Linked DNA regions of Labrys monachus. The protein of the gene in region 1 binds, or shares a complex with, the protein of each later gene. Links are inferred from orthologs where the notes say so. Each region holds a gene or a part of one and is shown on either strand. Other genes may lie near its edges. The genes, in order: J3R73_RS17830 and pnp.

What was found.
Region 2: the proteins of J3R73_RS17830 (region 1) and pnp are in contact, whole or in part, in a cryo-EM structure (PDB 9QH0), measured with the Escherichia coli proteins. The link is inferred for Labrys monachus from one-to-one orthologs.

What each region holds. Positions count from the first base shown.
Region 1 is NZ_JAUSVK010000001.1:3,910,922-3,925,504, reverse strand. The notes cover bases 5,978-9,406. They hold J3R73_RS17830 (Rne/Rng family ribonuclease), read right to left. Parts: upstream 9,022-9,406; coding sequence 6,178-9,021; downstream 5,978-6,177. Outside these bases: J3R73_RS17875 (TfoX/Sxy family protein), read left to right, coding at 1-87; J3R73_RS17870 (DUF1467 family protein), read left to right, coding at 100-384; J3R73_RS17865 (DsbA family protein), read left to right, coding at 467-991; J3R73_RS17860 (DUF2842 domain-containing protein), read right to left, coding at 1,108-1,335; J3R73_RS17855 (COX15/CtaA family protein), read left to right, coding at 1,465-2,565; J3R73_RS17850 (O-acetylhomoserine aminocarboxypropyltransferase), read right to left, coding at 2,566-3,852; J3R73_RS17845 (CoA-binding protein), read right to left, coding at 3,945-4,466; J3R73_RS17840 (hypothetical protein), read right to left, coding at 4,555-5,142; J3R73_RS17835 (NAD kinase), read right to left, coding at 5,150-5,929; J3R73_RS17825 (N-acetylmuramoyl-L-alanine amidase), read left to right, coding at 9,767-11,083; J3R73_RS17820 (penicillin-binding protein 1A), read left to right, coding at 11,263-13,731. UniProt on the Escherichia coli protein: Endoribonuclease that plays a central role in RNA processing and decay. Required for the maturation of 5S and 16S rRNAs and the majority of tRNAs. Also involved in the degradation of most mRNAs.
Region 2 is NZ_JAUSVK010000001.1:2,295,307-2,309,359, reverse strand. The notes cover bases 11,155-14,053. They hold pnp (polyribonucleotide nucleotidyltransferase), read right to left. Parts: upstream 13,727-14,053; coding sequence 11,582-13,726; downstream 11,155-11,581. Other genes in these bases: J3R73_RS10400 (YcaO-like family protein), read right to left, coding at 11,155-11,464. Also shown: tRNA epoxyqueuosine(34) reductase QueG, read left to right, coding at 1-915; J3R73_RS10440 (class I SAM-dependent methyltransferase), read left to right, coding at 967-1,584; pyrF (orotidine-5'-phosphate decarboxylase), read left to right, coding at 1,581-2,279; J3R73_RS10430 (DUF2207 domain-containing protein), read right to left, coding at 2,304-4,229; J3R73_RS10425 (LemA family protein), read right to left, coding at 4,229-4,789; J3R73_RS10420 (hypothetical protein), read right to left, coding at 4,968-5,288; J3R73_RS10415 (peroxidase family protein), read left to right, coding at 5,589-7,406; J3R73_RS10410 (hypothetical protein), read left to right, coding at 7,525-8,010; J3R73_RS10405 (BTAD domain-containing putative transcriptional regulator), read right to left, coding at 8,052-10,037; more of J3R73_RS10400, read right to left, coding at 10,211-11,154. UniProt on the Escherichia coli protein: Involved in mRNA degradation. Catalyzes the phosphorolysis of single-stranded polyribonucleotides processively in the 3'- to 5'-direction. Also involved, along with RNase II, in tRNA processing.

The DNA.
Region 1 (14,583 bases):
GCGAGGCTCGGGCTGGCCGCATCGCGGCGGGCATTCGAGGCAGGGCCTCGGCAACGTCGTGCCAGGGCCTTGCGGTCAACTTCTTGAGAAACGGACGCCATGTCGCCCCTGCTTTCGGTCGCCCTCTTCTTCGTCATCTGGTGGATGACGCTGTTCGCCATCCTGCCGCTCGGCGTCAAGAGCCAGTTCGAGGCCGGCGAGGTCGTGCCCGGCAGCGAAGGGGCGGCTCCGCAGCGGCCGATGCTGCTGCGCAAGGCGGCCCTGACGACCCTTGTCGCTGCCATTCTCTTTGCCTGTGTCTATGTGGTAGTGTCGCACCACCTCTTCTACCAGACGCTGTTCGATTTCGGTCCCGCCTCCGTCGAGGTCGGGCGAGGGGGCTGATCGGCGCCTCGTCCGGCGACGGCGCCGCCACGAACCCTCGCTTTCCGGCGCCAGCCTATCCCACGTGATCTGGAGGTCGAGCGTGAGCACCCTTTCCCAGCCGGTCGGTCCGCGCGATCACGCCCAGGGCCCCGCAGATGCGGCGGTCACGCTCGTCGAATATGGCGATTTCGAATGTCCCTATTGCGGGGAGACGGTGGGCGTCATCGACGCCGTGCGCGACCTCATGGGCGATCGGCTGCGCTATGTGTTCCGGCATTTTCCCGTGACGCGCCTGCATCCCCATGCCCATCGCGCCGCCGAGTTCTCCGAAGCCGCCGATGACATCGGCCGGTTCTGGCCGATGCATCGCATCCTCTACGACAATCAGGAGAGGCTCGACGACCGTTCGCTGCGTGCCTATGGCCGCAGGCTCGGCTTGAGCGAAGCGGCGATGGCGGATGCCTTCAACGACCGCTTCGCCGATCGTATCGAGGCGGATTTCCGCAGCGGCATCGACAGCGGCGTCAACGCCACGCCGACCTTGTTCGTCAACGGGCAGCGCTATGACGGCCGGCGCGACGTCAGGGGGCTGCACGCGGCGTTGCTGGCGGCGGCAGGCCTCTGACCCTTCCCGGGAGCGCGGACATCCTGTCCGCCCTTACACATTGCCGGCCGAGAATCGCGGGTCCGCGAGGCCGGTCCCGCACCTGCCGCCCGGTCGGACCCGGCGAGCCGCAGATGTCACCGCCGGTCGGCGGGCGCCTTGCGGGCCGGCTTTTCCATCCATTTGATGATGAGCATCGCCGGAAGCACCCAGGCCAGGCCGAGGGCCGCATAGAGGACCGGCTGGATCCAGACGGGGGTGTCGTTGACGCGGCCTTCCGCGAGGGCCATCGCCACGAGCGCGTAGACGACCACGAGGACCAGCATCATGACCGACCCGACCAGCTTGCGCAGAGGAGGGCGCATATCGTTCTCCTGCACCAGGGCACTGCGACGCGAGTGCACGTTGCCCGTGGTTGACGTGTTGTATATCTGTTCCCGCTTCTAGAGCATAATCGGGCCGGTGCGAAGAGGCCGGCAGGAAAGGCACAGGGCGTGACGGCAATCGCGAGCGGATCGGTGGCGGCAGCGCCGGGCAACCAGGATCATTACGGCGTCATCCGCGCCTGGCTGATCGTCGTCGCGCTGATGATCGTCGCGATGGTCGTCGTCGGCGGCGCCACCCGCCTCACCAATTCCGGCCTGTCCATCGTCGAGTGGAAGCCGGTCACCGGCGTCGTTCCGCCCCTGACCGACACGCAATGGGACGCGGCGTTCGCCCAATACAGGACCATTCCGCAATATACCCAGCTCAACCTCGGCATGTCGCTCGACGACTTCAAGTTCATCTATTGGTGGGAGTGGAGCCATCGCCTTCTCGGGCGGCTGATCGGCTTCGTCTTCTTCGTGCCGCTGATGGTGTTCTGGGTCCGCGGCTGGCTGACGAGGGCGCTGGCATGGCGGCTCGTCGGCCTGCTCGTGCTCGGCGGCAGCCAGGGCCTGCTCGGCTGGTGGATGGTCGCCTCGGGCCTCGAAAACCGCACCGAGGTCTCGCAATACCGTCTCGCGATGCATATGACGCTGGCCTGCATCATCTTCACCGCCACGGTCTGGGTCGCCGCTTCGCTGACGCGCAGGGCCGATGGCGACACGCTGCCGCGCCTCGCGAAGGCCATCGCGGCCCTTCTCGTTCCTCTGGTTCTCGTCCAGATCTTCATGGGCGGCCTGGTGGCGGGCCTCAGGGCGGGCCTCTCCTACAATACGTGGCCGCTGATGGACGGGCATTTCCTGCCGTCGACGGGCAATCTCTACATCATGGCTCCCGCCTGGGCGAACCATTTCGAGAATGCGCTCACCGTGCAGTTCCAGCATCGCATGGTGGCCTATCTCATCGTGCTGCTGGCTCTCTTCCAGGCTTTCCTGGCGATCCGGCACGGCAGTGGCGCGGCGCGCGACCGCGCCGTGCTGATCGGGCTCGTCGCCCTCGGCCAGGCGGCCATCGGCATCATGACCCTGCTTCTCGTGGTGCCGCTGTGGTCGGCCATCCTGCACCAGCTGGGCGGCGTCGTGCTGCTTGCCGCCGTCACTGTCCACGCGCAGCGCCTCACCACCACGGCAACCGCGCTCCCGGCGGGAGCGCGGCCGGCCGCCGTCTGATCAGTCGGCCGAAAGGGCCTGGTCGAGATCGGCGATGATGTCCTTGACGTCCTCGATGCCGACCGACAGGCGCACCACGTCCGGCCCGGCGCCCGCCGTGACCTTCTGCTCGTCCGACAATTGCCGGTGCGTGGTCGAGGCGGGATGGATGATCAGCGAGCGCGTATCGCCGACATTGGCGAGATGCGAGAACAGCTTGACGTTCGAGACGACCCTGACGCCCGCTTCGTGCCCGCCCTTCAGGCCGAAGGTGAACACCGCCCCGGCGCCCTTCGGGCAGTATTTGCGCGCCAGCGCATTGTAGCGGTCGGAATCGAGACCGGGATAGGATACCCAGGCCACCTGCTCGTGATCGGCCAGGAATTTCGCGACGGCAAGAGCGTTGTCCGAATGCCTCTGCATGCGAAGCGGCAGCGTCTCGATGCCCGTGAGGATCATGAAGGCGTTGAAGGGCGAAAGGGCCGGGCCGAGGTCGCGCAGGCCGAGCACCCTCAATGCGATGGCGAAGGCGAAATTGCCGAAGGTCTCGCCGATGACGATGCCGCCATATTCGGGGCGCGGCGCCGACAGGAAGGGATAGCGGCCGGAGGCGAGCCAGTCGAACCTGCCGCCGTCGACGATGACGCCGCCGATGGAATTGCCGTGGCCGCCGAGGAACTTGGTCGCCGAATGGACGATGATGTCCGCACCGAATTCGAAGGGGCGGCACAGATAGGGCGAAGCCAGCGTGTTGTCGACGATGAGCGGGATGCCCGCCTTCCTGGCGACGGCGGCGATCGCCGCGATGTCGGTGACGATGCCGCCGGGATTGGCGATCGATTCGATGAAGATCGCCTTGGTCTTCGGCGTCACTGCCGCGGCGAAGCTGCCGGGATCGTTGGCGTCGGCCCAGCGCACGTTCCAGTCGAAGGAGCGGAAGGAGTGGTTGAACTGGTTGATCGAGCCGCCATAGAGCTTGTTCGACGCGATGAACTCGTCGCCCGGCTGCATAAGCGCATGCAGGACGAGGAACTGGGCGGCATGGCCGGACGCCACCGCGAGCGCGGCGGTGCCCCCTTCGAGGGCGGCGACGCGCTCCTCCAGTACCGCATTGGTGGGGTTGCCGATGCGCGAATAGATGTTGCCGAAGGCCTGCAGGCCGAAGAGCGACGCGGCGTGGTCGACGTCGTCGAAGACGAAGGACGTGGTCTGGTAGATCGGCGTCGCCCGCGCCCCGGTGGTCGGATCCGGTTGGGCACCGGCATGGACGGCGAGCGTTGCAAAGCCGGGCTGTTCATCAAGCGGCATGGTCTTTCCTCCTGCGGTCTTCGTGGTTCTTGTCGGGGCCTCTTTTCAGGGAGCGTCCCGGCCCTGTCAACGTGCGGTTGCGCAGGCCCGGCTCAGTCGCGCAGCCCCAGGCGCTGGAATCCGCGCGGATCGCGCGTCGCCCGCTTGGACGACAGGGCTCGCGAATTCACGCCGGCCCAGCCGATCTCGCCGGAAAGGCGGCCATATTCGATCTTGGGGCAGCGGTTCATCACCACCTTGATGCCGGCAGCCTCCGCCTTGGCCGCCGCCGCGTCGTTGCGCACCGTCAGCTGCATCCAGATGACCTTGGGCGGCACCGGGAGAGCCAGCGCCTCGTCGACCACGGCCGCTGCCGCCTCCGAGTTGCGGAAGATGTCGACCATGTCCACGGGGCCGGGAAGGTCGGCAAGGCTGGCATGGACGGGCAAATCGAGGATGGTCTTGCCGGCGAGCCCCGGATTGATGGGGAACATCTCATAGCCGCGCAGCTTGAGATATTTCAGCACGAAGAAGCTGGGCCTGACTTCGTTGGCCGAAGCGCCGACCATGGCGATGCTGTGCGTCGAGCGTAGGATGTCGGCGATGTAGCTGTCGGGATAGGCATCGTGGTTCATGCGAACTCCATGGCGCGCCGGCTCTTCCTGCTGGAAAGCACCGGGACAGAGAAAAGACGGTCCCTTCGAAGCGGTTCCGAGGCCCGGGTCAGTTCGCGTCGGCGATCGGCTTGAGCCTGTCGAGATAGGGCTTGACGATGTCTGCATTGCCGGGCAGGGGCGTCAAGGCCTGCAGCGAGGCATATTGGTCGTCGATCTGCTGCAGGGCTTCCTTCTTCTTGTCCGGCGTCAGGCTGGCATCCGCCTCGACGTCGGCCTTGGCCTTCGCCTTTTCGGCATCGAGATCGGCCGGGGATTTCTCGGGTGCAGCGTGCGCGTCGTCATCCGCGCCGTCGGGAATATCAGCCTGGTAGGCGAGCATGACGGAATCGGTGACGACTTCCAACTCGTCGAAATCCTTGTAGCCATATTTGCTCAGCAGCGCGTCGATGCGCGCCTTGGCCTCGGCAATATCGCTGTAGGCGGGCAGGGACGCGACCGGATCGTCGCCCGGCGTGTCCGAACGGTCGCCATATTGCTTCGTCAGATCGCCCGCGAGGGCGGCAAGCTCCGCATGGGCCGTGATGAAGTTCTCGATCATCGGAGCCGTGAGCTTGACCTGGTCTTCATCCGCCGCCAACGCCACGGCAGGAGCGGCGAGAAAGGCAACCAGGCACAGGCATCGGAGGAGGCGCATCGGCTTTCTACCAGTCGAATTGTTCGCGGAGGATCCGCTCGTCGAGCGAATGCCCGGGATCGTGGAGCATGACGAGGTCCTGCGACAAATCCATGGCGATCTCGACATGGCGCACGTCCTTGACCTCGTTGTTGTCGGCGACGGCATTGACCGGGCGCTTGGCCGGCTCGAGCACCTCGATCGCGACATGGGCCTTCTGCGGCAGGATCGCGCCGCGCCACCGCCGCGGCCGGAACGCCGAGATCGGCGTCATCGCGAGGAGCGGCGCATCCAGCGGCAGGATGGGGCCGTTGGCAGAAAGGTTGTAGGCCGTGGAGCCGGCCGGCGTGGCGACGATGACGCCGTCGCAGATCAGCGTCTCGATGCGGACATGGTGATCGATGGAGATGCGCAGCTTGGCCGCCTGGAAGTTGGCGCGCAGCAGCGACACTTCGTTGATCGCGTAGGAGCGCGAGCGGTTGCCCTGGATGTCCTCGGCTTCCATCGACAGGGGATGTACGACGCTGCGCCGCGCCTTGGAAAGGCGATCGAGAAGATCGTCCTCGTGGAATTCGTTCATGAGGAAGCCGACGGAGCCCCGATTCATGCCGTAGATCGGGATCTTGCGCCCCAGCAGCTTGTGCAGGGTCTGCAGCATCAGCCCGTCGCCGCCGAGGGCGACGATGATGTCGGCTTCCGCGAGCGGCACGTTTCCGTAGCGCTCAGCCAGGGATTTCATGGCTTTCCTGGCGGCCGGCGTGGTGCTGGAGACGAAGGCGATGTTCTTGTAGACGGGCTTGCTGGACACGGGAAATCAGACGCATTCACGGTGAAAACGGGCCGCAGCCGCATCACCTTCCGGCGAAATCACCGCTGAGCATGCGGGACACTATAGCGAAAGCCCCCGCGGCGCCATCGGCTCCGGCACAAAAGCCGAAGGCTGCGGCCCGAAGGCCGGCCGGCCCGGGCATCTCGCCATTTGATGCAATCGGCCCGCGCATGAGGACGCATCGAAACCCCTTCCGGCGGCGCCGGAAGGGGAATGTCGTCAGTTCGTTACTTCTTCGACCACCAGCCCGCCCTCTTCGGCTTGGCCGGATCGATGGCGTCGACATAGACATAGGCGTCCGGGTTGGACACCAGGACTTCGCGGATCGCCGGCGCTGGCGGGGCGGGTTCCGGCTCCGTGGACAGTGCCTCGTCTGCCGCGGGCTGAGCCTCGGCGGCCGGGGGCTCCACCGCCTCGGCCGAAGCGGTGGGTTCCTGAGCCGCAGCGGGAGGAGCGGCTTCCTCGGCCGGACCGGCGGCGGGCTCCGGTCCCTGCTCGGCAAAGGGCTGTTCCGCTTCAGCCGGGGCGGATACGGCTTCCGCCGGCGCCTGCGTCACGGCTTCCGGAGCCGGCGCTGCTTCGGTCGTGATCGGCACCTGCTTGCGGCCGCGTCGCCGCGCCTTGGGAGCGGGTGCGGCTTCCGGTGCCGGCTCTGCGGGGATTTCAGCGGCCGGGGCCGCCTCGGCTGCCTCGACGGCTGCTGCTGCTGCCGGGGCCGCTTCGTCCTCACCGGCGGCGCGGCGTCCGCCCCTGCGTCCACGGCGGCGCCGCTTGGTGTCGTCGGCCTCGGCCGCGCTCACCTCCTCGGCATTCGCCGGAGCAGCCTCGGCCGCCGGCGTGATCTCGCCGGCTTCGGGGGCACCCGGCACCTCGACCTCGACGCTGTCGGCCGGGGTGACGTCACCGCCTTCATCCGCGTCGTCGCCGCTCTCCTCCGCGGAGGCCTGGCTCTCGGTATCCGGGCCGTTGGCGTGACCACGCCGACGCCGACGCCGACGGCGACGCTTGCGTCCGCCATCTGCGCCCTCGGCCTCGCCTTCCTGCGGACGCGCTGCACGGGGGGAAGCCTGCGTCTCCGCCTCTTCCTCGTCCGCGGCGACGTCCACCTCTTCCTCGACTTCCGCCACTTCTTCGACCGGCGGGAAGGAATCGACCTGCACGGTCGTCGAAACGACGCGCGGTTCCTGCGGGGTCGCGAGCTCGCCACGTTCGATCAGGTAGTTCTGGCTGCCGACGATGCTCTCGTCGGCGCTGACGATGATGGCAACGCCGAAGCGTGCCTCCAGGGCATAGAGATGGCCGCGCTTGTGGTTGAGGACGTAGAGAGCCGTGGCCGTGCGCGTGCGCAGGACCAGATTATGCGTCGCGCTCTTGAGCAACTGGTCTTCCAGCGCGCGCAGGATGTGCAGGGCGACGGAGGTGACCGACCGCACATGGCCGCTGCCGCCGCAATGCGGGCAGACCTCGGTGGAGGATTCCAGCACGCCGGTGCGGATGCGCTGGCGCGACATTTCCATCAGGCCGAAATGCGAGATGCGGCCGACCTGGATGCGCGCGCGGTCGTTCTTGAGGCAATCCTTGAGCTTGCGCTCCACCGAACGGTTGTTGCGGCTCTCATCCATGTCGATGAAGTCGATCACGATGAGGCCGGCGAGGTCGCGCAGGCGAAGCTGCCGCGAGATTTCCTCGGCTGCTTCCATATTGGTCTTGAGCGCGGTGTCCTCGATGTTGTGCTCGCGCGTGGCCCGGCCGGAGTTCACGTCGATCGACACCAGCGCTTCGGTCTGGTTGATGACGATGTAGCCGCCCGATTTCAGGCTGACGGAGGGCGAGAACATGGCGTCGAGCTGCGCTTCGACGCCGAAGCGTTGGAAGAGCGGTGCCGCCTCGCGATAGGCCTGGACGTTCTTGGCATGGCTCGGCATGAGCATGCGCATGAAGTCCTTGGCTTCGCGATAGCCGTCGTCGCCGGCGACGATGACCTCGTCGATGTCCTTGTTGTAGAGATCGCGGATCGAGCGCTTGATCAGCGATCCTTCCTCGTAGACCAGGGTGGGCGCCGCCGATTTCAGCGTCAGGTCGCGCACGTTCTCCCACAGCCGCAGCAGATATTCGAAGTCGCGCTTGATCTCGACCTTGGTGCGCGAGGCACCGGCGGTGCGCAGGATGACGCCCATGCCGTCCGGCACGTCCAGCTCTCCGGCGACGGCCTTCAGGCGCTTGCGGTCGATGGCATTGGTGATCTTGCGGCTGATGCCGCCGCCGCGCGCCGTGTTGGGCATCAGGACGGAATAGCGTCCGGCGAGAGAAAGATAGGTGGTGAGCGCCGCCCCCTTGTTGCCGCGCTCCTCCTTGACCACCTGCACCAGGAGGACCTGGCGCCGCTTGATCACTTCCTGGATCTTGTACTGCTTGCGCGAGCGCACGACACGCTCGGGAATGTCATCCGCTGCATCGCCGCCGCCGAGCGCCTCGATATGCTCCTCGTCGCTGCCCGAGCCCACCTCGACGATGGCGCCTCCCGAGGACTCCTCCTCGCCGCCTTCGGAGCTGCTTCCCCGCCGCTCGGGAGCGGCATCCTCGCTCTCGCGCGCGCCGTCGGCGCGGAAGGTCTCGTCGGTGCTCCCGCCGTCATTCTCGTCGCCTTCCGCAGCGGATGAGCGCGTATGCGATTCGGCCTCCGCGGCTTCGCTGCGGTTCTGCCCGCGATTGCGGCCGCGGCGGCGATCCCGATTGCGGCGTCCCTCGCCGCCGTTCTCGTCCTCCTCGTCCTCGTCGCGGTGCGAGCGCTGTTCCTCGGCGAGCAGCGCGAGGCGGTCGGCGACCGGAATTTGGTAGTAGTCCGGATGGATCTCCGAAAAGGCGAGGAAGCCATGGCGATTGCCGCCATATTCCACGAAGGCGGCCTGCAGGGAGGGCTCGACCCTGGTCACCTTGGCGAGATAGATGTTCCCGCGCAATTGCTTGCGGTTGGCAGCCTCGAAATCAAATTCCTCGACACGATTTCCACGCACGACCACGACCCGGGTCTCTTCCGGGTGGGCGGCGTCTATCAGCATTTTGTTGGCCATTATGGTCTCTCTGAAAAGCGCGGGCACGCGATCGCAAATGGCTGCCGGCACGGGGGGCCGGCGCGTCCATGCCGCGGAGGCGGGCGCTTGTTCCGTTGGCGGGGAGGGGGCTCGATGAGAAGCGGCTGGCTTGTTTCGGAAGCGGAAGCGAAAGGGTTCGCGCCATCCCTGCGGGGATTGCTCGTTGCTTGGCGTCACGACGTCCGGGGGATGCTTGTTCCTGCATCGCTCCATCACCGGGTTCAGGTCACGAGGGGGTCTCGCAACGGTGCTCTCGGTCGACGACACAGGACGGAATATCCAATCGGCGCTCGCGCCGATCCGGATCGCTCGATCCGCGTGCCACGCTGATCCTCCGTTTCCTCTAAGGTAACATCAGCCGCCGCATCGATGTTTCGGCTTGGTCGTCACCGCAGACGAACGTCACGCCCCGATGAGGCGTGCACGGTCTGCAGGGACCATTCTGATGCTCGAATTCGGCATGGTCGGAGAACCATTCGAGAGCGAAATTGTTTTATCGATTCCTTGTTTGGTTTGGCAAGGATTTCTATTGGCTGTTGCAATAAAGGCACTAATTCCCGCCCTGTCGCGCGCGCCCGAGGGGGTTTTACGGCTGCTCCCCTTGTTTTGCCGCCGCCGCCCGGGTTAACTGCCCGGCAACATGCTCAGGGCTATGCTTCCCGCTGCCCACAACGTGGAGAATGCGGCGAGAATGAAGCCGGGTGCAGCAATCGCGATCGGGTTATTGGCCGCAGGCCTGTACGGCGCGGTCGCCCATGCCGCGGATGCCCGGCGGCCCGGCCTGCAAACGACCGCGGCCCTGCCTGCACAGAGCGTGCCCGTCATGCCGGCGCCGGCTCCGCCGCCCGCCACCGGTCCGCAGGCGCCGGCGGCGGGGGCCCAGGCCGCCTTCACGGCGACGGACGCGCGTCTCGTCGGCGACGAGAAGCGGACGCGTCTCATCGTCGATCTCACCGGCCCGACCGCCGATCTCAACTTCCACGCCTTCGTCCTCGCGGACCCCTATCGCGTCGTCGTCGATCTCCCGGAAATCGCGTTCGACATCCCTCAGGATGCCGGCAAGCATGCGCGCGGGCTCGTCAGCGCCTATCGGTTCGGGCTGATCGCCGTCGCCCGTTCCCGCATCGTGCTGGACGCCAACGCGCCCGTCTCGGTGGACAAGTCCTTTCTGCTCGACGCCGCCGACGGGCAGCCGGCCCGGCTGGTCATCGATCTCGTGAAGACCGACCGCGCCACCTTCATGCACACCGTGGCGACGCAGCAGGGCTCCGAAGTCACGCCGAATGCCGGTTCGCCGTCGCCGCCGACGAACCTGCTGCCCGAGAGCCAGCCCGGCCTCCCCGTCGTGGTGGTCGACCCCGGGCATGGCGGCATCGACGCCGGCGCGACCTCGCGCGACGGCGCGCAGGAGAAGAACATCGTCCTCGCCTTTGCCAAGATCCTGGCGAGAAAGATCAACGATACCGGCCGGTACCGCGCCGTGCTGACGCGGGACGACGACACCTTCATCACCTTGATGGGCCGCATCCAGTTCGCCCGCGCCAACAAGGCCTCGCTCTTCATCTCGGTCCATGCCGACACGCTTCACGATCCCTTCGGCGTGAGGGGAGCGACCATCTACACCCTGTCCGACAAGGCTTCGGATACCGAATCGGCCCGTTATGCCGAGAAGGAGAACAAGGCCGACGCGATCGCCGGCGTGGATCTGGCATCCGAACCGGGCGACGTCGCCGACATCCTGATTGATCTCACCCGCCGCGAGACCAAATCCTTCTCCAACCGTTTCGCCAATGTGCTGATCGACGAATTCCGCTCTGCCGCCACGCTCAACAAGAATCCGCACCGGTCGGCCGGATTCCTCGTTCTCACCGCCCCCGACATTCCCTCGGTGCTGCTGGAGCTCGGCTATCTCTCGAGCCGGGACGACGTGAAGCTGCTGACGTCGGACGGATGGCGCGACCATGCGGCTGACGCGGTGCTGACCGCCGTCGACGCCTTCTTCGCCGAACGCAGGCGCGGCACGACGCAGGCGCTGCCCTGACGGCGGACACGAGTCGCAGTTTTTCCACAAACCCGGCGCAAAAGCGTTACCGAAGTCCTGCCAAGCTTGGGTTCCATCGCTCCGGCGTGGTAAAGAGCGCCGCAGGTGCGCTGGCGGCGGTTCCCCATGACCGAGGGTATCGCCCGCACGCGCAAGAATAGGCCGATGAAAGCGTTGTGATGAGATTGCTGGCTCGATTTCTTGGATTTCTTTTCACAACGGCGTCGCTGACGTTCCTCGTCGGGGGAGGCGTGGCAGCTTATTACGTGCGCGCCAATACACTCGATCTGCCTGATTATACACAGTTGGAGAACTACGAGCCGCCGGTGATGACGCGCGTCCATGCCGGGGACGGAACGTTGCTTGCCGAATATGCGCGCCAGCGCCGCCTGTACCTGCCGATCGAAGTGGTGCCGCCCCTGCTGATTCACGCCTTCATCTCGGCCGAGGACAAGAATTTCTATTCGCATATCGGCATCGATCCGGAAGGCGTGATGCGCGCGATCTGGCTGAACATCCAGCATCACGGATCCGGCCGCCGGCCGCAGGGCGCTTCGACGATCACCCAGCAGGTGGCCAAGAACTTCTTCCTCGCGCCCGACCAGAGCATCGTGCGCAAGATCAAGGAAGCGATCCTGGCGCTACGCCTGGAGCAGACCTATTCGAAGGACAAGATCCTCGAGCTCTATCTGAACGAGATCTATCTCGGCATGAGCAATTACGGTGTGGCCGCCGCCGCGCTGAACTATTTCGGCAAGTCGGTCGACGAACTCACCGTCGCGCAGGCCGCCTACCTCGCGGCCCTGCCCAAGGGACCCAACAACTACAATCCGATCCGCCAGCACGATGCCGCCGTCACCCGCCGCAACTGGGTGATCGGCCAGATGGTCGAGAACGGCTATGTCAGCAAGGCCGACGGCGAAAAGGCGCAGGCCGAACCCCTCACCATCACGCCGCGCCAGGTGGATGCCTCGCAGAGCTACGCGGCGAGCTATTTCACCGAGGAGGTTCGCCGCGAGATCGCGGAGCGCTACGGCGAGGACAAGCTTTACGAGGGCGGTCTTTCCGTCCGCACCACGCTCGATCCGAAGCTGCAGCGCGAGGCGCGCAAGGCGATGATCGACGGGCTCGTCCACTTCGACGAGCGCGGCGGCTTCCGGGGGCCGATCCGGAACGTGCCGCCGGGGGACGACTGGGGCCAGGCCGTCGCCGGCGAGAAGCGGATGACCGACATCCAGCCCTGGCAGGTCGCCATCGTGCTGGAATCGGGCGACGCGACGGCGCGCATCGGCCTGCAGCCGCCGCTGGACAAGTTCGGCGCCCTTTCCGCCGACCGGCCGACGGGGGTCGTCGATCTCGACGGCGTCAAATGGGCCCGCTGGGCGACCGGGCCGCTCAGGGGCCGGGCCGTCACCCGTGTGAGCCAGGTGCTGAAGCCGGGTGACGTCGTCTATGTCGAGCCCAAGCCCGACGGGCGTTTTCGCCTGCGCCAGATCCCGGAGATTTCCGGCGCCATGGTGGTGGAGGATCCCTATACCGGTCGCGTGCTCGCCATGGTCGGAGGCTTCTCCTACGACCAGAGCGAGTTCAACCGGGCGACGCAGGCCATCCGCCAGCCCGGCTCCTCCTTCAAGCCGTTCATCTATGCCGCCGCTCTGGACAATGGCTATACGCCGGCCTCGGTGGTCATGGATGCGCCGATCGAGGTGGACCAGGGCAACGGCCAGGGCGCGTGGCGCCCCGAGAATTATGGCGGCCGCTTCTACGGCCCGCAGACGCTGCGCTTCGGACTCGAATATTCGCGCAACGTCATGACCGTGCGGCTGGCGCAGGACATGGGCATGCCGCTGATCGCCGAATATGCGCGTCGCTTCGGCGTCTACGACGATCTGCCGCCCTATCTTTCGATGGCGCTCGGCGCCGGCGGCACCACGGTGCTGCGCATGGTGACGGGCTACGGCATGATCGCCAATGGCGGCCGCCTGTTGAAGCCGACCCTGATCGACCGCATCCAGGATCGCTGGGGCCGCACCATCTACAAGCATGACGAGCGGGTCTGCCAGGGCTGCAACGCGGATTCCTGGCATGGCCAGGACGAGCCGAGGCTCATCGACAAGAGCGAGCAGGTGCTCGACCCGATGACCGCCTACCAGGTCACGTCCATGCTCGAAGGTGTCATCCAGCACGGCACCGCGACGGTGCTGAAGGCCCTCAACCGGCCGCTCGCCGGCAAGACCGGAACGACAAACGACGAGAAGGACGCCTGGTTCGTCGGCTATTCGCCCGATCTCGTCTGCGGTCTCTATGTCGGTTACGATACGCCGCGCCATATCGGCAACGGCATCACGGGCGGCAGCCTCGCGGGTCCGATCTTCGGCGAATTCATGCGCGACGCGCTGGCCGACAAGCCGCCGGTGCCCTTCCGCGTGCCGCCCGGCATCAAGCTGATCCGCATCGACCGCAAGAGCGGCATGCGGTCCGCCGGAAACGGCTCGAACTCCTTCCTCGAGGCGTTCAAGACGGGGACCGCGCCGCCCGACAGCTATTCGGTGATCGGCTCGGGTGGCGGCGGCGGGGACGGCAGGGCCATGGACGATGCGCCTCAGGCGGGCGGATCGGTGACCACGGGCACCGGCAGCCTCTACTGACCTTACCTTCCTGCCGGCCCCTCCCCACATGAAGGGCGTGGTCTGCCTCCGGGCAATGGCGACGTCGGGCCTTTTTTGAGGGCGGGCAGTTCACACGGCGCCGGTAAATGCTCTATGGTCCGCCCCCTTTCCGTCTTATCCGAGCGATTCAATCATGCGCGCTGAAATTCTGTCCCTCGCGGACGACATCAAGCAGTCTGCGGGACTGCTGAGGAGGCATCTTTGACTGGGATGCATCCTATGCCCGTCTGCAGGAACTCAACCATCTGACCGAACTTCCCGATTTCTGGAACGAGCCGGAACGTGCGCAGAAGCTGATGCGCGAGCGCACCGATCTCGACGACCGGCTGTCTTCGCTGGTGCGGATCGAGAAGGACCTGGCCGAAACGCTCGAACTCGCCGAACTCGGCGAGGCGGACGGGGATGAAGGCATCGTCGACGAGGCGCAGGCCGCCCTCGTCAAGCTGAAGGCCGAGGCCCAGGAACGCCAGGTCGAGGCTCTCTTCTCCGGCGAGGCGGACGGCAACGACACCTTCATCGAAATCAATTCGGGCGCCGGCGGCACGGAAAGCCAGGACTGGGCCAACATGCTCCTGCGCATGTATACGCGCTGGGCCGAGCGCCATCGCTACAAGGTCGACCTCATCGACTTCACCGACGGCGAGACCGCGGGGATCAAATCGGCGACGATCCAGATCAAGGGCGAAAAGGCCTATGGCTGGGCCAAGGTCGAATCGGGCGTGCACCGCCTGGTGCGGATCTCGCCCTTCGATTCGAATGCGCGCCGGCACACCTCCTTCGCCAGCGTGTGGGTCTATCCGGTGATCGACGACTCCATCAACATCGAGATCA
Region 2 (14,053 bases), 1.6 Mb from region 1 along the record:
CCGAGGCTGGGGCTCGAGGATCGCGCCGGCGGGCTGATCTCGGCCTATGCGCAGGGCGACGACTACCACGACGTCGTCAAGAAGAAGCTCAAGAGCCTGGGGCGCTGGCTCGGCGAGACGACGGGGCAGGCCCTGAAGGTCTTCGTCGACACCGCGCCGGTGATGGAAAAGCCGCTCGCGGCCGCGGCGGGCCTCGGCTGGCAGGGCAAGCACACCAATCTCGTCAGCCGCGAGTTCGGGTCCTGGCTTTTTCTCGGCGCGATCTTCAGCGCGGCGGCGATCGAGCCGGACGGGCCGGAACGCGACCATTGCGGCTCCTGCCGGGCCTGCCTCGACGCCTGCCCCACCGCCGCCTTCCCGGCGCCCTACCGGCTCGACGCCAGGCGCTGCATCTCCTATCTGACCATCGAGAACAAGGGGCCGATCCCGCGCCGGTTCCGGGCGGCGATCGGCAACCGCATCTATGGCTGCGACGACTGCCTGGCGGCCTGTCCGTGGAACAAATTCGCGCAGACGGCGCGCGAGCAGAGGCTGGCCGCGCGCGCCGAACTGCGCCAGCCGCGCCTCCTCGATCTCGCTCGCCTCGACGATGCCGGATTCCGGGCGCTGTTCGCCCGCAATCCAGTCAAGCGCATCGGCCGCGACCGCTTCATGCGCAACGTCCTCGTCGCCCTCGGCAATGGCGGCGACGGGGCGGCCGTGCCGGCCGTCGAACGCCTGCTGCGCGACCCCTCGCCGCTCGTGCGGGGCGCCGCCATATGGGCCCTGTCGCGGCTGGCGCCGGAACGGCTGGCCGCCGCCTCGGCGCTCGCCGTCGACGAAACCGATGGCGAAGTCCGCACGGAATGGTGCGAGGCCGGCATCGACTTTCAGGGAAACGCCGCAAATTTGTCGCATTCGGACGGCTTGCCTTGACGCCGCGGCCGTCCGTCAATAGCGGTGGTTTCGAGTAACAGGAGGATGGCGATGCTTCATCGGAATGAATCGCGGCAGTTGGGCAGGAAATCACCGAGGCGACTGCACGATGCCGCTCAATTCTTCCGAAGCTGGGCCGAGAAGCCCCTGCAGATGGGTTCCGTCACCCCGTCGAGCCGTACCCTTTCCCGCGCCATCGCCCGAGCCGTCAACCCGCAATCCCCGGGACCCGTCATCGAGATCGGCCCCGGCACCGGCCCCGTCACGCAGGCGCTGATCGAGCGCGGCATCGCCGAGGACCGGCTCGTCCTGGTGGAATACAGCCCCGAATTCTGTGACCTGCTGCGGCGTCGCTTCCCGAAAGCGCGGATCGTGCAGGGGGATGCCTATGCCCTGGCGAAGACGCTGGACGGCATGCTGTCCGCCAAGGCGGCGGCCGTCGTCTGCGGGCTCCCCCTCCTTACCAAGCCGGAGCCGGCCCGGCTCGCGCTGCTCGCCCAGGCCTTCAGCCTGATGCAGGCCGGCGGCCCGTTCGTCCAGTTCACCTACTCCCTGACCTCGCCGATGCCGCTTCGCAATGCCTTCTTCACCTGGAAGGCGTCGCCGCGCATCTGGCTCAACGTGCCGCCGGCACGGGTCTGGACCTATCGCCAGCTTTCGAGGAACTGATCTTGGACCAGCGGGACCGTCTCATCGTCGCCCTCGACATCGACAGCGTCGCACGGGCCGAGGCCCTGGTCGCGCAGCTGGGCGACAGCGTCACCTTCTACAAGGTCGGCTACCAGCTCGTCTTCAATGGCGGCCTGCCCTTTGCGCAGGCGCTGGTCGCGTCGGGAAAGAAGGTCTTTCTCGACATGAAGCTGCACGACATCGGCAACACCGTCGCCAAGGGCGTCGAGGCGATCGCCCGCATGGGCGTCACCTTCCTCACCGTGCACGCCTTTCCGCAGACGATGCGGGCGGCGGTGGAAGGCGCACGGGGGTCGGACCTCAAGGTCCTCGGCGTGACGGTGCTGACCTCCTACGACGCCGCCGACCTCGCCGAATCCGGCTATCGCCAGAGCGTGAGCGACCTCGTGTCCCTGCGCGTCGGGCAGGCTCTGGAGATCGGCCTGCCCGGCCTCGTCCTCTCGCCGGAAGAGGCCGCGGCGACCCGGCGCCGCGTCGGAGACCGCATGCTGCTGGTGACGCCGGGCGTGCGCCCCGCCGGCAGCGACAGCGGCGACCAGAAGCGCATCATGACGCCGGGGGACGCCCTGCGTGCCGGCGCCGACCATCTCGTCGTCGGCCGCCCGATCGTCGCGGCGGCGGATCCGAAAGCCGCGGCCCTGGCGATCCAGGCCGAGATCGCCGCCGCGGTCTGACCCCGGCGAAGAGCGGGCGCGGCCCTACCAGCCGCTTCCCCCTCCTCCACCGCCGCCGCCGCCGGACGAGCCACCTCCGCCCCCTCCGCCGCCGCCGAAACCCGTGCCGGGGCTCGAGCCGGGCGGGGACGAGGCGGCGGCCGCGCTCGTGGCGAGCCCGTCGCCAAGCCGCGTCCCGAAGGAGGTGGGGTTCGAGGGGTTCCAGTTGGTGCCGACATACCAGGCGGGCGCGGTGATGCCGGCCGCCGCCAGCACGGCGGTGAACTTGCTGCTCCATTCGTGCGAGCAGCCGAGCGCCAGCGCATAGGGCAAATAGCGCTCGAAGAGGTCGGGCGTGCGCTGCGGCGGATTGAGGATGTTCAGGCGTTCTTCCTCCGCCGCCGCCAGATACATGCGGAAGCCCTCGATCTTGTCGAGCAGGTCGCGCCCGGCCCGGCTCGGTGCCGGCAGCAGGAAGAAGAAGACGAGATTGAGCCCGCCGATCGCGGCGGCGGCGAGCATGGGCAGCCAGTCCCCGGGCGAAATGCCGTCGACGGAGGCGAACACCGCCGGCAGGGCGAGGCCGAACAGCACGAACGGTGCGAGCACGAGGAGGCCGAACAGGCGCCCGATGGCGGCGACGCCGCGCACGCCGGCGAGGCTGGCGACCAGCCGGCGTCCCATCGCGAAAATGATCGCCCACCAGACGACGAAGAAGGCGCCGACGATCAGCGGACCGGCTTCGCCGGACCCGAGCACGAAGGCGACGGCGAGGAAGGCGACGGAGAGGGCGAGGCCGGCCGCGAACCACCCCCGATTGAGGCTGAAGGCCTTGCCGCCATAAGCGAGGTCGAGGGCGCTGCGCAGGGCCGAACGGGCCGCCTCGACCCGCCGGTAGCTGGTATTCGAGAGGACGAGGGGGCTTGTTCCGAGCGTCTGCACGAGGCGCAATTCGTCCGGCATCAGGCCTGTCGGCGCCTTGCCGAGCGGCTGGAGCTGGTAGGACGACGCCGTGTCGACGATCTTGAGATAGCCCTTGACGGCAAGATCGATCACCGCGCTGGAAAAGGCCTTGTCGTCGAAGCCGCGCTGGCGGACATAGCGGGCGGCGGCCGGCGTGACGCCGGCCGGCGGGCGGAAGGCGGGGACGATGACGCCCGCCGGCGGATCGCGCCCCACCCGCCACCACGCGCCGAGGAAGAAGCCTGCGACGACGACGACGCCGAGCAGGGCGACCACGGTCGAGGCATTGTCCTCGACGAACCAGAGGATCCTCTGCAGGCGGCCGGGCGGCGTCACGAAGCCTTTCGGCCAGTCGACCGCGATGGTGAAGCCCTGGTTCGGCTGCAGCGGGGCGGTGGTATGGGCGGCGAAGGCCGCGCCGCTTTCGTCGACGGCGGCATCGCGCTCCCGCGCGCCCTGATAGCCGGTGTAGAGGCTCGATCGCAGGGCCGCGGCGCCGGGCGGCAGCGTGACGCGGATGCTGGCCGCGTCGATGGGAAACTCCCAGCCATTGCCGGTCACGTTCCAGTACAGCTGGTCATAGCCGTCGAAGAAGCCGATCTCGCGGGTGGCCCGGTAGCGGATCTCATAGGTCGTCGGCCCCGGCGGCAGCACGACATCCTTGTCGCCGATGCGGATACGCACGCCGTTGCTGAGGCCCTCCAGCACATAAGGCTCGCTCCGGCCGTCGCGCTTCACCGCTTCCACATGGAAGCCGACGAACAGGAGGTTGCCGTTGCGATCCTTGTAGCGCGTGGGGAAATCGCGGTTGATGCCGTGCCGGATGCGGATGCCCTGCACGTCGACCCGGATCGTCTCGACGACGTCGAGGGCCGCATCCGGATCGACCGTGGCGGCGCTGTCGAAGGCGAGGATATGCTCGTCCGCCCAGGCGGGGAGGCCGAACAGCAGCGCGGCGAGGAGAAGGAGCCCGCGCAGCAGGGAGAAGGCCGTCGCAGCCCGTGCCATCAGGGCGTTCCGAAGCTGACTTTCGGTGCGGTGCGGGCCGCTTCGTCGCCGATCTCGAAATATTCGGCCTTCTGGAAATGGAAGGCGTTGGCGATGAGGTTGGAGGGAAAGGATTCGATCTGCGTGTTGAAATTGCGCGCCGCGCCGTTGTAGTAGCGCCGGGAGGCCTGGATGTCGTCCTCGATGCCGGAGAGCTGGCTCTGCAGGTCGCGGAAATTGGCGTCCGCCTTGAGGGTGGGATAGGCTTCGGCCACCGCGAAGAGGTTGGCGAGCGCCGCCTGCAGCCCGCCTTCGGCAGCGGACTTGGCGCCGACGCCCTTGGCGCCGAGACTGGCGGCGCGGGCCTGCGTCACCGCTTCGAAGACGCCCTTTTCATGGGTCGCATAGCCCTTCACCGTCTCGACGAGGTTGGGAATGAGGTCCGCGCGGCGGCGCAGCTGCACGTCGATGCCGCTCCAGCCTTCCGCCGTCAGGTTCTTGTTGCGGATGAGGCCGTTATAGGCCGTGATCGCATAGAGCGCGACGACGGCGACGATGCCGAGGATGATGTAGCTGGTCATGGGGCGCTCACGGTTTCGGCGATGCCCCACCATCGCGCACCGCTCGGGCGAAGGCAATCGCAGGAGAAATAGTCCCGGCGGGCGCGCCGGGCCGTGCGAAGAGGCACGGCGCGGAGGCGGGATGGCGGGCAGGATGCCGGCAGCTGACTGGGGCGGGCGGAGCAATGCGGGATGAAGCCTATCCCCGATCGAAGTTCGACGGGCCCGGCAGGGTCTCGACGGCATCGAAGATCCAGCCGCGGCACTGGCCGCTGTTGCTGTCCATCCCGGTCGCCCGCATGCGCCGCAGGCCGCTCGCGTCGGGTTCGAAGATGAGGATCGAGCCCATGGCCGGAAAGAAGGAATTGTCGACGACATTCGAAGGAAGGCGTGGCAGGATCATGAAGATCGACGACCCCGCCAGTTCGAGGGTGAGACGCCCGTAGATCCGCGGGCTGCCGAGGCTCGTTTCCGGCGCGGTGATGGTGAGGACGTTCTGCCGTGACTCGACGGTGACCACTTCCTCGCGAATTTCCGTAATGGGAAGATGGGGACTCTCACAGCGCGAAAATCGGAATTGATTGTTCATTCGCGTGAGAAAATCACTCATCAAATGCCTGCAATTCGTCTCGGTGTGACGGGACACCGTGCTGCGCAGGGAGCCATTCTCAGGCTTTTGTTCCGACGCGCCCGATGGATGGCGCAGCGTTAAGAAGGCAGCGTGATCGCAGCGTGAACTGCGTTGGCGGTACTATAGCGCCGACATTTCACGCTGCGATCACGCGGATGTCGTAACCGGCGGTATGGGGAGGACGCGAGCATGAGTGGTCACGGTAGCAGCAGGGCACGGTTTCTGTCGAACATACCCAAGACGTTGAATCTACGGTCTCTTCTGGAAGCCGACGTCGATCCCCTGGCGGCACGCGCCCCCGGCGCGGGCGATCCGCGCCAGCGGGGCATGGCGGGCTTCCGGCATTTCATCCGGCCGCCCGAGCCGAAGGAACGCTTCGCCGTCGCCCGGCGCCCGTTCGATCCCGCGGACGCGCAGCAATTCACTCAGGTGCAGGACCTGATGCACAAGCTCGCCGACATGATCGAGGCGGCGCCCATCCCCGCCGGCCAGGAAGACGGCATCAGCGCCTGGTTCAATCGCGGCCTTCCCAGCGGCTTCACCTATTTCATGCAGTTCATCGCCCATGACATGGTGAGCAGCTCGCTGACGCTTTCGCGCAGCGAGGCGCAGACCGTCGGCTTCGCCAACCAGCGTCGCGTGCCGCTCAGGCTCGATGCGATCTATGGCGGCGGCCCGGCCGTCTGCCCGCATGCCTACCAGCCGGACCCGGCGGTGGAGCTGCGCACCCGCCTTCGGCTGGGCCGGACGCGCGACGATACCAGCGGCCGGCTGCGCGACATCGCCAGGGGCCGCGACACCACGGTTCCCGACGGCTCGCCCCTCTATCCGGAAGCGCTGATCGCCGATCCGCGCAACGACATGCACGCCCTCATCTCGCAGATGACGGTGCTGTTCCATCACCTCCATAACGCGGCGGTCGAGACGCTGGCCCGGGACAAGAGCCTGCCGCCGACCGCCAACAGCTTCGCGGCGGCGCAGCGCAATTTCTTCGCCGCCCAATGCGCGTGCATCCTGATCTACCGCCATCTCATCCGGGAAGACCTGCTGCCGCGCATCCTCCATCCCGACGTCTATGCGGTCTATCGCGCCGGCTCGGGACCGTTCCTCGAGGACTGGACCGGGCTCGAAGAGGATATCTGGACCGCGCCGCTCGAATTCACGCATGGCGTCATGCGCTTCGGCCACGCCATGATCCGTGCGAAATATTCCTTCAACGAACTGACGACCTTCCCCGACAGCCCGGCGGCGCCCGACAAGTCCTTCAACTTCACCGACATCATGCGCTTCAATTCGGACCTGCGTCCCGACCAGATGCCGCTGCTGACGAAATGGACCGTCGACTGGCACCGCTTCTTCGGGGACGATCCGAAGACTGGCAATTTCAGCGTCCGGCTCGGTCCGTGGACGCATCGGCAGCTGGAATTTTCCATCGAAAGCCAGAAGCCGCCCGGCGGCGGCAGCCTGATCTACCGCGACCTCCTGGGATCGGTGATGACCTGCCCCTGGTCGGTCAACGCCCTCATCGCGGAGATCGCCAGGACACATGGGGACCTGATCGCCGGCTCGTCCCTCCTCTATGACGACACCACCGCGCAGCTTCCGACGGCCCGGCCCTGGGCCAAGCCGATGAGCGACTGGCTGGCGCAGCAGAGAAACCGCGTCGGCCATGCACCGACCGACGAGGACATCGCCGCGATCATCCAGGATCCGCCGATGCCCTTCTTCGTACGCTTCGAGGCCGCCCATGCGCCGGGCGCCAGCGGCAAGCATCTCGGCATCTTCGGGTCGATCGTCATGGCCGACACCCTGTTCGGCGTGCTGAACCAGGACAGGGTGCTGGGCATCGATCCCCTCGCCGATCTCGACGTGCAGCTCAAGGCGGTCTCGCGCATCGCGCTCGACGCCGACGACAAGCTGCAGGCCCTGTCCGGCATCCGGGATTTCAATTCGCTGATCGACTATCTCGGCGATGCCGTCGCATTTCCGTCCGGGCTGAATGGCTGACGATCAGTTCCGCTGGAAATGACGAGATCTTTGGGTGAGACTACCCAAGGGACAAAGTAGTGAACTGCGACTGAATTGAATATCATGCTTGAGCGGTTTTTCGCTGGAAGGGGAAACTATGGAACGCTATCGCATCAATGTGGACGACAACTTCGCCTGGGGAAAACTCGTGAAGACGTGGGCCACGGGCCGCAACTATGTCGACCATGAGCCGACGGAAGCCGAACCCCTGCCGACGGAAGTCGAAAACCCGCCGAAATATCCCAAGCCGACCTGCTTCAAAGACCTCGCAACCCAGGCCATCGCCGCCAAGGTCGGAATGCATTTCGAGGATGGCAACAATACACCTGTCACCGGAGACGAAGATCTCGGCTTCCTGCTCGCGCAGGCGACCCTCGAAACCTATGTGCTGCGTCTGCCGGCCAAGGATGCGCTGGAGCGATCCGAGCAGCAATTGCTCGCGGGGCAGGACTATTGGCTGCCGACGTTCTACAGCCGCATCTTCGAAACCGACGTGAAGCCGGCGGAAGTCCAGACCGCCACGCAGCGGGCCCAGCTGCACGCCGAACGCGTGGGCGAGTACACGATCAATACTTGCCACTGACGAGACGATCGGGCGAGCGGAAGCTGCGGCCCGATTCGTACTTACCAGACCCCGAAGGCAGCCTTCTCGACCGGCGCTCCAGCGCCGCCGAGACCGGCCCGCAGGTGCTCCCAATCCTCGGCGACGGCGATGGGATAGAGATGCAGCATCCAACGCGCCATGTTTTCGGGAGTCGGATTGTGCTTGCCGTGCCAGTCGCTCCTGATCCTGACATAGGTCTTGTCGAGTTCGGCCGCGGCCTCTCGCGAGCGGCCGAGCCTGGCGAGGGCGGCGGTGACCCACATCCGAAAACCCGGGGATGCGTCTAATCCATTCGCGGCGAGTTCGATGCAGGCTTCATAATCGCCGACGAGAAACTTGATGACCGAAAGATAGGTCATCTGCTGCGGCGTCGCCAGCGGCGTGATATCGACCGAGGCTGCCGCGAAATCCCTGGCTTCGGCGTATTTGCCGCAATAGGCAAAAATCAATCCCGCCGACATCAGCGTCCAGGGGTCGCTGCCGTTCAGATCGATGGCCAGGGAAGCGTGCAAAGTGGATTCGTCGGCGCGGCGGGCGAGCTGGTGGGTCCAGGCGAGGTTGAGCTGGGCCCGGGAATCGAGCGGGTCGAGATGGGCGGCGCGGCGCGCCAGGACGAGCACATCGGCGAGGCGCGCGCGGTCAAGGAAGACGCCCGGCCGCGCGATGTGCTCGGTGTTGTTCATCTGCACCAGGCTGGTGAGCGCCGGCCCGTAGTCGGGCGCGTCGCGCACCAGCTCCTCGAAGACGGCGAGCGCCGCGCGCCAGTCCTCCGACGCCAGGCGATGCACCATCGCCTGGCCGCGCAGCCAGCGATCATGGATGTCGGAGGCGATGCTGCCTTCGACGCCGATGCGCCTGAGCCTTTCCGCCGACAGATGCACATTCAGGGCGGTGGCGATCTTGCGGACGATCTGCTGCTGCATTTCGAGCCAGGTCGCCAGCGACAGCTTGAAACGCTCGCTCCACACGCAGATCGAGGTCGCCGCGTCACGGAAGGTGATGATGAGCCGGATCTCGCCGCCCGATTCATAGGTCGTGCCCTCGACCACATATTCGGGCGGCGCGAACCAGCTCGCCGGCACGGGCTTCTGGTCGGGCGCCAGGGGGCGCACGGACCATTCGCGAAAGCGCATCAGGCAGGCGATCAGCTCGTGCTGGAAGCCGTCGACGACGTAGCGCTTGTCGGTCGGCACGCCGCCGGCATCGAAGGGGCAGACCGAAATCAGGACGCCCTTGGCCCAGACCGGTTGGCTCTGCAGCGCCGCGGGCCGGCTCGGGCGCGTCGCGCTCCAGTCCGCCTGCTGCTTGATCTCGACGATGAGGTCCTGCGTCTCCTTGGAAGGCTCGATATCGAAATCGGCCTCCAGCACGTCCCACAGCGTCTTGTAGGCCTTCATCGCGGCGCCGATGTCGCCCCGGGCGGCGCGTGCGCGGATGAGATGCCGGCAGGCGGGCTCATGGGTCGGGTCGAGATTGAGCAGGGCGGTCGCCACGGCGCTGGAATCGATGCCGCTGCCCTCGGGCGGCAGCAGGGCCTCCAGGCCCAGGGTCAGCCGGTCGTGCAGGAGCTGGCGCCGGGTCTGCACCCAGATCTGGAAGGCCGGATCGAGATCGTCGAGGCCCTCCAGCAGCGCATCGGGCAGCCGCTGGGTCGACAGCAGGCGCTCCGGCACGTCCTGACGCACGATCGCCGCGATGATCTCGTCGACGTCGCATTGATAGCGGCCGCGCTCCAGAGAGAGCGTCAGCTTGCCGGGGCGGAAGCCGTCGAAGCCGACGGCGTCGCAGGCGGATTTGATGTCGTGCACGGCCTGCCGCAGGGAGGCGCGCGCCCGCTCCTCGTCGCTCTCGCTCCACAGCAGCCCGACCAGGCGCTCGCGCGTGTCATGGGCGTTGTCCGACAACGCCAGATAGGCGATCAGCGCCCGCGTCTTGCGCTTGGGCAGGTCGAGCCTGCGCCCGTTGAAACTGGCCGAGAAATCACCGAGCACGCGCAGAATCAGCACCGGGCGCTCCCCAGCGCTCCCGGCCCCGTCGGCTGCCGCGTTCGACATATCCTGCAAGGCAATCCCCAAGGCCCTCGCCCCTCTTGGAAGATCCGTCTTCCAACGGAAGACGAGTTCCTTTGGAAGATTATGAATGAGAATGGCACGGCATGCCGCCCGATGGCAATGCACATCTAGAAGAGCGGCAAGCCGTCGGCGAACTCTCCGTGACCCGGCATGTTCCGCAACGTTTCCAGGCGCTTCGCCGTCACGTCCCGAGAATAGGGCTGAAGGTCGGGAGAGACCGCGCGCAGGACGGCGATGCCGATATCGCCCCGCGACAGATCCACCAGGAAAATGCGGATGCCGCGCTCGCGGAGATGGCCGACGAGCCGATCGAGAGCGCCGGTCCGGCTGCTGCCGTCGAAGAGCGCCGCTGCGTTGGAGAGGCCGGCGCTTTCGAGAAGGGGACACCCGGCAGCCGGAAAGGCGGCCCGGCGCAAATGGCGCCGGTCCGCCTCGTTGAGCCCGGCCTCGCCGCGTTCGGCCAGCTTGGCCGCGGCAATCGGCGCCGACAATTCCATCTGGGCCATTTCGAGCACGGCCGCCGCGACGGCTTCTTCCGGGGCGAGCCGCGCGGCGACGCCGCAGGCGAGGCCCCGGCCGTCCCCATCCATCGACAGGGCGGCGACGGCCGGCACGCCGGGATCGGCGGTGATGTCGAGGAGCAGCGTGCGGCGGCCCTCCACGCCCCGCCTCAGGCGCCCCACCAGCGCGCGGCCGGCGAGGCCAGCCGGATGGTCCGCAGCGAAATGCCGCGGCGCGCGGCCGCCGAACCACCAGAGCGCCGCCGCATCGCGTTCGCAGAGCTCGAGGATGGCGCGCAGCGCGGCCCGTTCCCGGTCGGGCCCGGCGGCGACCCCGGCCGACAAGGCGCCGGCCGGCGCCAGGACGCGCCTTGCCGGGTCACGCCGCAGGCAGAGATCGGCGGGCAGGAGAACGGGGTCGCCGGAGGCCGCCTCGACACCGGCCATCCAGTCCAGGGCCCGGCCCGCGCCGATCGCCCCAGCCCCGATCCAGCCATCGGCCATGCTCCCCGGCAGGCCGGCCGGGCCGCCCTGGGCGGCGATATCGCCGTCCCTTTCGAATTGCGAGAGCAGGTCGGCCGTCTCGCCGAGGCAGGAAATGAAGGCGGCCTCCGCCGTCTCGCCATTGCCGGTGACGCTCAGGCGCGGAGCCCTATTGGCGAGAGAAGCCGCAGCGTCGAGCACGACCTCCCCGCCGATACAGACAAGTCCCGGCGCGAAGGGAGAGCGGACCGCAAAGGCGCGCGCAAGACGGGCGGCGACGGCGGCCAGAGCAGGCGAGGCCTGGTCCGACACCGCCTGCAGCAACGCCGTTCCGGCCTCGGCACGAAGGTCGATCGGGTGGAGAGAGGGCAGCGCCATGCCGGGCTTCCTGTCGTGGGGACGCCCGCAGTCTACACCGTCCCAAGAAAAAGGGCGGCCCGCGAGGGCCGCCCATGATCGTTACGCGCCGGAGATTCCCGGGCTCGGGAGGAGATCTTACTCGGCCGCCTGGCCCTCGGCCTTGGCCTTCTTCTCCAGGTCTTCGCCGGTGGCCTGGTCGACCGCCTTCATCGACAGGCGGACCTTGCCCCGCTCGTCGAAGCCGAGCAGCTTGACCTTGACCTTGTCGCCTTCCTTGACCACGTCGGTGACCTTGTTCACGCGGTTCGCAGCCAGTTGCGAAATATGAACGAGGCCGTCCTTGGCGCCGAAGAAGTTGACGAAGGCGCCGAAATCGGTGGTCTTGACCACGGTGCCGTCATAGACGGCGTTGAGTTCGGGCTCGGAGGCGATCGACTTGATCCAGTTGATCGCGGCCTTGATCGCCGTGCCCGAGGCGGAGGCGACCTTGACGGTGCCGTCGTCCTGGATGTCGATCTTGGCACCGGTCTTCTCGACGATCTCGCGGATGACCTTGCCGCCCGATCCGATGACCTCGCGGATCTTGTCGACGGGAATGGTGATCACCTCGATGCGCGGGGCATGCTCGCCGAGTTCGGGGCGCGCGCCGGTCAGCGCCTTCGACATCTCGCCGAGGATGTGCAGGCGCCCACCCTTGGCCTGCTCCAGAGCGACCTGCATGATCTCTTCGGTGATGCCGGCGATCTTGATGTCCATCTGCAGCGAGGTGATGCCGTTCTCGGTGCCGGCGACCTTGAAGTCCATGTCGCCGAGATGATCTTCGTCGCCGAGGATGTCGGACAGCACCGCGAAGCGCTCGCCTTCCAGGATCAGGCCCATGGCGATGCCCGCCACCGGCGCACGCAGCGGCACGCCGGCATCCATCAGCGCCAGCGAGGTGCCGCAGACGGTCGCCATCGAGGACGAGCCGTTGGATTCGGTGACCTCGGACACGACGCGGATGGTGTAGGGAAATTCGTGCTGCGGCGGCAGCATCGGATGGACGGCACGCCAGGCGAGCTTGCCGTGGCCGATTTCGCGGCGGCCGGGCGAACCCATGCGACCGGTCTCGCCGACCGAGTAGGGCGGGAAGTTGTAATGGAGCATGAAGCGCTCCTTGTAGGTGCCCTCCAGGCTGTCGACGAACTGCTCGTCGTCGCCGGTGCCGAGGGTGGCGACGGCCAGGGCCTGCGTCTCGCCGCGGGTGAACAGGGCCGAGCCGTGGGTGCGGGGCAGGATGCCGGCTTCAGCGACGATGGGGCGAACCGTCTTCACGTCGCGGCCGTCGATGCGGATGCCGTTGTCCAGGATGTTCCAGCGCACGACCTTGGCCTGGAGGTCGTGGAAGACCTCGGCGACCTGCTGCTTGGAATAAGCCGGGGTCTCGGCGCCCTCGGGAAGGAAATGGGCGATGACCTTGGCCTTGGCGGCGTCGATGGCGGCATAGCGCTGCTGCTTGGCGGTGATCGAATAGGCGGCGCGCAGATCGCCTTCGATCACTTCGAGCATGGCCTTTTCGAATTCCGAGCGGTCGGAAGGCTGGAAGTCGCGCGGCTCCTTGGCCGCCTTCTCGGCGAGGCGGATGATCGCCTCGATCACCGGCTGGAAGCCCTTGTGGCCGAGCATGACCGCCTCGAGCATGGTCTGCTCGGAGAGTTCCTTGGCTTCCGATTCCACCATCAGCACGGCGTCGGCGGTGCCGGCGACCACGAGCGAGAGGGAGGATTCCTTCATCTCGTCGACGGTGGGATTGACCTTGAGCGCACCGTCGACGAGGCCGACGCTGGCGGCGCCCACCGGCCCCATGAAGGGCACGCCCGACAGGGTCAGCGCAGCGGAGGCGGCGACCATCGCGAGCACGTCGGTGTCGTTGACGAGGTCATGCGAGAGGACGGTGACGATGACCTGCGTCTCGTTGCGATAGCCTTCGACGAAGAGCGGGCGGATCGGACGGTCGATCAGGCGGGAGATCAGGGTCTCGCGCTCGGACGGACGCCCTTCGCGCTTGAAATAGCCGCCGGGAATGCGGCCGGCCGCGAAGGCCTTTTCCTGGTAGTTGACGGTGAGCGGGAAGAAGTCGATGCCCGCTTTCGGCTCCTTGGCCGACACGACGGTGGCGAGGACCGTGCTGTCGCCGTAGGAAGCCAGCACCGCGCCGTCAGCCTGGCGGGCGATCTTGCCCGTCTCGAGCGTCAGTTTGCGGCCGGCCCATTCAAGCTCTTCGCGATATATCGTGAACATTCTGTTCAATCCTGTCCTTGTGTGGGCGACCAGACGAAGCAGGCATAAACGAAAGCAGCCATGAGCAAGACGGCGCGATGCATCCTCGGAGCCGAAAGCTCCAGGAATGCATCCTGCGATCCTGCCATGGTCTGCTGCCCGTCCGGTCTGATGCGCGATCCTGCCGCGCCCTGCGCGTCTTCAAAACGGATCCCGCGTCCTCTTGTAGCGAGGCAGCTTGCCTGCTGCTCTCCTCGGGCTGCACGGCGGCCCCATGCCGCCATGCCCCTCCATGTCGTTGCCGCGGCCCTCTGCTGCAAGGCCGCTGCGGGCGGCGCACGGAAAACC